DNA from 3 places in the Photobacterium sp. GB-36 genome. Region 3 is predicted to be linked to each of the others. Evidence: predicted binding sites of a transcription regulator. Region 3 holds the regulator's gene; each other region holds the start of a gene.

Region 1 (2,278 bases), on a different contig from region 3:
TCACACCTGCTTGCTCGAAGATTTCGCCATCACGTAATACACGACTACGACCACCGCCACCTTCTTCACGCTGCCATTGGTCTTGTTCAAATACGACGGTTGTTTCTTGTTGCTCTAATGCTTGGCAAATACGATCTTGTAAATCCAACAAAAAGGCTTTAACTGCATTTTTATCTACTTGGCTATCCATACTCTTTATCCCTTACCCTTGACGGAAGATATTGCCATTAAGCGCATCACGTATCTCGGAAGGATTGGTACGTCCGCCTGTTTCACCTTGCAAGATTGCAGCTAAACAATGCCCTAACTGTTGTTCAACCTCTTGCGCTGTTCGACCTGGCTCTTGGCCTGTTAAATTTGCGCTGGTTGAGGTAATAGGTTTACCAAACTCCAAACATAAGCGTTGCACGAGTGGATGATCACTCACACGTACCGCAATCGTAGTAAATTGCCCCGTTAAAAACGAGGGAATATTAGGCTTAGTCGGCATTACCCAAGTCACAGGCCCTGGCCATGTTGCCATCACGGTTTGCTTTTGTTGTTCGGTCAATTGGTTTTCATCAATATATGACAGCAGCTGATCGTAATTCGCCGCGATCAAAATTAAGCCCTTTTCCACTGGGCGTTGTTTGATCGCTAATAGTTTTTCAACCGCTTCTTGATTATCCGGATCACAGCCGACACCAAACACCGCTTCGGTTGGGTACCCGATCACTTCACCTTGCTTTAAAGCTGCGACGACTTGAGCAAAATTCTCCACAGTATCCTCATTATTTGTTCAGCAAATATTGTTGTTTTACTTTCTCAATTTCATTCTACCTACTCCTTAGTCACAACTCCATGCTCGGTTATAAGACAGTCAATATTCATGACGCAAACGTTTTCCTTTGAGCTAAATCACCGTATAATGCAGCCATCAACACGATGTTAAGTTATGACCTGAAGGAGAATGAGATGAAAGTTGGAATTATCATGGGTTCAAAATCTGATTGGCCAACCATGCAACATGCGGCTGAGATGCTTGATCGTTTCAATGTTCCTTATGAGACAAAGGTCGTTTCGGCTCACCGCACGCCACATTTACTAGCCGAATACGCTGAAAGTGCACAAGAGCGTGGCATTAAAGTGATCATCGCAGGTGCTGGCGGTGCAGCTCACTTACCGGGGATGACAGCGGCTTTCACTAGCGTGCCTGTATTAGGCGTACCAGTGCAATCACGTGCATTAAAAGGAATGGATTCATTGCTTTCTATCGTTCAAATGCCGAAAGGTATTGCTGTTGGTACCTTAGCAATTGGTGATGCAGGGGCTGCCAATGCAGGTCTCTTGGCCGCACAAATTATCGGCACTCAAAATGAGCAAGTACTGGCCGCTATTGATGCTTTCCGCAAAGAGCAAACAGAAACGGTATTAAGCAACCCAAATCCAGCAGAGGATGCATAATGAATAATGTGCTAGTCCTTGGTGCTGGCCAACTTGCCCGTATGATGGCACTGGCTGGCGCTCCTCTTAACATCAATGTGATCGCTTATGATGTAGAGAGTGATAAAGTGGTTCATCCTCTTACCCAACAAGCAATGTCGAACTCGCTCGTTGAAGCGATTAATGACGTTGATGCGATTACTGCCGAGTTTGAACATATTCCTCACGATATTTTAGATATTTGTGCTGCCAGCGAGAAGTTCTTCCCAACGCCAGAAGCAATCAAAGCCGGTGGCGATCGTCGTCTAGAAAAAGCGTTATTAGATAATGCTGGCGTGCGCAATGCTAAATACCATGAAATCACTGAACGTGCAGATCTTCTTACTGCAATTGAAAAAATCGGGTTACCGCTGGTGTTAAAAAGTGCATTAGGTGGCTACGACGGTAAAGGACAGTGGCGCTTAAAAGAAAGCGCACAGATTGATGATATTTGGCCTGAAATGGCGCAATGTATTGCTGATTCTCCTAATCAGGCTATTGTTGCTGAGCAATTTATTCCTTTTCAACGCGAAGTATCATTGATTGGTGCCCGTAATCGCAGTGGTGATATTCAGGTATTTAACTTAACTGAGAATATCCATACTGATGGCGTACTAAGTTTATCAACTGCGATTGTGGGTGACTCACCACTGCAAGCGCAAGCCGATAACATGTTCCGTGCCGTCGCTAATAGCCTTGATTATGTCGGCGTGTTAGCTATCGAGTTTTTCGATCTCGATGGCGAACTACTGGTAAACGAAATCGCACCACGGGTTCATAACTCAGGTCACTGGACACAGCAAGGTGCAGAAACATG
Region 2 (2,278 bases), on a different contig from region 3:
TTGCTCGTTACCTGCACCAACGCGGTCAAAAAACTTGGATCCGTTATGTTGTTGTTCCGGGTTACACCGATGACGAACATTCTGCACATCAACTTGGTGAGTTCATAAAAGATATGGACAATATCGAGAAGATCGAACTACTTCCTTACCATCAACTCGGTGAGCACAAGTGGGAAGCTATGGGCTTTGAATACCCGTTAGCTGGTGTGAAACCACCGAAAAAAGAAACCATGGAAGCGATTAAAGAAATCCTTTCTAGTTATGGCCATAAAGTGATGTACTAATCCACTTAACGAAAAATACAAAAAAGCGAGCATTAGCTCGCTTTTTAATACGCGTTAAACGGTAACTATCTTAACGGGATAATGGCAAAATAATCGTCAAAAAGGTGATAAAAAATAACATAATGCCAATTGAAAGTGGGGCTGTATGTTTCAACGTAGTCACTGGCTCGTTCATTGATAGCTTCCTTTAATATTTTTAATGATTTTGATATATATCAAATTTTAAAGTGTAATGATGAATAAACACACAGCCAATATTGCAACCAGAGTTTACAGTATTCACCAAATTCATCTTCATACTTCTACTCTATATATCGATATACTGCTTCTGCTCTAGTGACTAAATAACCACTTTCTTATTCTTTTATTACCTATCTCTAAAACGCATTCAATAAATCTTATATACGGTACAAAACGCAACCAAAAACAGCAGCAATTTATAACAACAAAAATAAAATTAACCATGATAAAATGATGGTATAAAAGAAAAGCAAACGATTGCGTCACTATATACATCTTTATCTATAGTATTTAAAACCAACACCATCAATATCACGCAGATACGCATGATTTCCACTGTGAGGATATAGCCTATATGAAAAGCGACATCGATATTTGCCGTGACACCCTACTCTCTCCGATTGAAGGCATTGCCAAAAAAGCGGGTATTCAACCACAGGAACTGACACCGCAAGGTTCATTAAAAGCAAAAATAAAACCTGCCATTTTGAATCGGTTATCGGATCAAGCAGAAGGGAAACTGGTGGTCGTTACTGCGATTACACCAACCCCACTAGGAGAAGGAAAAACCGTTACAACAATTGGTTTAGCACAAGGGTTAGCAAAAATTGATCGCTCAGTAATGGCTTGTATTCGACAGCCGTCAATGGGACCTGTCTTTGGCGTAAAAGGTGGCGCAGCGGGCGGCGGTTATAGCCAAGTCGCACCAATGGATAAGCTAAACCTTCATCTTACGGGTGATATTCATGCGGTTACGGCAGCGCATAACCTTGCAGCTGCTGCAATTGATGCTCGCTTATATCATGAATCACGTTTAGGTTATGATCTATTCAGTGAAAAAACGGGATTACCTGCGCTACGTATCGACATTAATAACATCACTTGGAAACGCGTGATGGATCATAATGATCGTGCTTTGAGAATGATCACCATCGGTCAAAATGAACCAGATAAAACCATTAATGGTTTAGAGCGCCATGACGGCTTTGATATCACAGCCGCCTCTGAACTCATGGCTATTTTAGCACTTGCCGATGATCTCCATGATATGCGTAAACGCATTGGCCGTATTGTCGTCGCTTATGATCTTGATGGTAACCCTGTAACTACAGAAGATCTGCAAGTAGCAGGAGCCATGACTGTCACTCTCTGCGATGCCATTGAGCCCACCCTAATGCAAACGTTAGAAGGCGTACCCACTCTTATCCACGCAGGTCCTTTTGCCAATATCGCGCACGGAAATTCATCTATTATTGCAGACAAAATCGCATTAAAACTCAGTGACTTCACCATTACTGAAGGTGGCTTTGGCTCTGATATGGGATTTGAAAAAGCCTGTAATATTAAAGCCCAGCAAGCAAAAAGAGGCCCTGACTGTGCCGTTGTTGTGGCAACATTGCGTGGCTTAAAAGCCAACTCTGGTCTTTATGATTTACGTCCAGGACACGCTTTACCTGACGGTATTTTTGCCAAAGACAATGATGCGCTGGTTGCAGGGTTTGAAAACCTGAAATGGCATATCAGTAATGCCGCCCGTTATGGTGTTCCCGTTGTTGTCGCAATTAACCGTTTCCCACAAGATACAGATGAGGAATTAGCGCAACTACAAGCAATGATCAAAGCAGAGAGCTTTGACACTTTTGTAGACGTTGCTATCAGTGAAGCCTTTGGTAAAGGCGGTGAAGGGGCGATTAAACTCGCAGAGTGTGTGGTAAAAGCCTGCCAACATAAAGCAAACTTCACTCCTTTATATC
Region 3 (2,278 bases):
CATAATATTGTCGGTTCAATAATAATCCTTCGGTAACCCCGCTACCTTGAATTATTAACATAATTTTTAGGCCGGTGGTTTTGCGTCTTAATCTTTCAATTAATTTGCCAGTTCGTGACTATATAAAGTTATATTAAATAATACTTTTAATATTAAATCTAAGCTCTCAAAAATGTGATATTGGTTCAGGTATTTGTTCTTAGCTTATTTTAATAAGCTTTATAATTATAAATACTCATGATTGTTTTTTATAAGTAAAAAAAAAGCCAACAAGGTTAACTTATCGGCTTTTCCTTAACATAGAAAGATAAATTTTATTAGTTGAGATCTTTAACCGATTTTCTCTCAACAAGTTTAGGCGTCATTTCAAAGGTTTGACGCTCATGATTCTTGTCTTTCACACGCTCTAGCAAGATTTCGATGGCCTTTTTACCTAAACGACGTTTAGGCTGGTGGATAGTTGTTAGCGGTGGCGCAAAGTAGGGCGCAAGGTCAATGTTATCGTAGCCAATGATTGAGATATCATCAGGAACACGCAGACCTGCCTGTTCAAAGGTACTGATCAGAGCCATGGCCATAATGTCGTTAAAGCAGAAGATAGCAGTAGGGCGATCTTCCATTGCGATAAACTTATGAGCAGCTTCAACGGCTGACTCACACTCAAAGTCACCGTCAAGTAGCCAATTAGCATTAACAGTGAGATCTGCTTCTTTCATCGCTTTACGGAAGCCCTTTAGGCGCTCTTGACAAGTAGACTTATCAACTTGCCCAGATAAACAGCCAATTTTCTTATGACCATTTTCAATAAGGTGCTTAGTCGCAATATAACCGCCGTTTTCAGCGTTATCTAGAATATTATCAGTATGTGGGCTTTCTGGGCCCCAGTCCATGATAACCATAGGAAGATCATTTTTACGCTCAAGTAAATCGAGCAGCATTTGATCCAGATCGCTGCACATAACCAATAGGCCATCAACACGCTTTTCAGAAAGCATACGTAAGTAATCACGTTGTTTTTCTAAGTTACCTTCGGTGTTACATAAGATCAGTGTGTAGCCTGCACCATAACAATATTCTTCAACACCATGCACAACTTCGGCAAAAAATGGGTTAGTCGATTTAGTGACTAACATGCCGATAGTACGTGTTGTATTACATTTTAAGCTTCGCGCTACTGCACTTGGGGCGTAGTTAAGTTCATCTACTGCAGCCAAAACTTTTTGTTGCGTTGCTTCTGCAACAAAGCGTGTTTTATTAATCACGTGCGACACTGTAGTAGTTGATACACCTGCCATACGTGCAACGTCTTTAATGGTTGCCATATTTATTCTTCTTATCATGGTCAGATTAGGATCTGACAAAGGTTTTTGATACCAAATTGATTAATTACGTAGTCTATGGCTTACGAGTTCACTCGCAGAGATGAAGATCCTTTAGTTATTAGCTACTTAATTATTCAATTTGATACCGAATTATAGGGTGTTGCAATTATCATGGATCATAAACAACTAAAGCCGCAGTAAAATGCGGCATTAGAAGATAGAAACTATTTTTACACTAATTACACATGTAATCGCTTGCGATCACATTTTACTGTGTGTTTTGCGTTGTGCAATCTTTCTATTCAACTTGATTGAATTAATTGATCATTAACCGTAAAAACTCGATGTTTGTCATGCTAATAGCTTCAATTTATTGTGTATATCTAGTCATTAATAGATAAAACGTTAAAAAACAGAATGATTGGCTGATAAAAGATAAGGAAAATCACCACTTGGATGAGTATGAACACTGACAGGCCAACCATATAAGGTATCTATTACTTCAGGAGTAAGAACTTGTGTTGGCGTGCCGTCGGCTTTTATTTCTCCTTCATTAAGGAAAATCATCCGATCAGTGTATTGGGCTGCAAGGTTTAAATCGTGCAATACCACAATTACAGCGGCGCCTTGTATAGCCATATTTTGGGCAATTTGTAAGGTGTGGTGCTGGTGGGCGAGATCGAGTGCTGAGGTGGGTTCATCTAACATCAAGATACATTTATCACCGGCTTTACTGAGTTGTGTTAAAACCCGGGCAAGGTGTACACGCTGTTTTTCACCCCCCGATAAGGTGGGGTAGAGACGTTTAGCTAAATTGTTAATATCAACATATTGCATGCTTGATGCTGTTGCATCTTTCAGTTCAGGCGAAGTGAGCTGCAATGGAATTGCGCCTAGCTCGACAACTTCTTTCGCGGTAAAGGCAAACGATAATGCGCTATGTTGTGGAAGGACAC

What was found. The regulator PurR, encoded in region 3, represses purine synthesis genes. The targets are predictions, from matches to a motif close to TNANGNAAACGTTTNCNTNA.
Region 1: purE (5-(carboxyamino)imidazole ribonucleotide mutase) is a predicted target of PurR. The motif match lies at 870-889, and genes of this name have one in related genera.
Region 2: C9J46_RS10985 (formate--tetrahydrofolate ligase) is a predicted target of PurR. The motif match lies at 771-790, and genes of this name have one in related genera.

Annotation. Positions count from the first base shown of each region.
Region 1 is NZ_PYNY01000022.1:2,816-5,093, forward strand. It holds gene hemF (oxygen-dependent coproporphyrinogen oxidase) at 1-190, opposite strand, end outside; gene C9J46_RS16630 (L-threonylcarbamoyladenylate synthase) at 203-760, opposite strand; gene purE (5-(carboxyamino)imidazole ribonucleotide mutase) at 955-1,443, shown strand; gene C9J46_RS16640 (5-(carboxyamino)imidazole ribonucleotide synthase) at 1,443-2,278, shown strand, end outside.
Region 2 is NZ_PYNY01000010.1:13,828-16,105, forward strand. It holds gene pflA (pyruvate formate lyase 1-activating protein) at 1-284, shown strand, start outside; gene C9J46_RS10985 (formate--tetrahydrofolate ligase) at 880-2,278, shown strand, end outside.
Region 3 is NZ_PYNY01000011.1:67,854-70,131, forward strand. It holds cyclic di-GMP riboswitch class I at 29-119, opposite strand; gene purR (HTH-type transcriptional repressor PurR) at 318-1,322, opposite strand; gene C9J46_RS11840 (heme ABC transporter ATP-binding protein) at 1,728-2,278, opposite strand, start outside.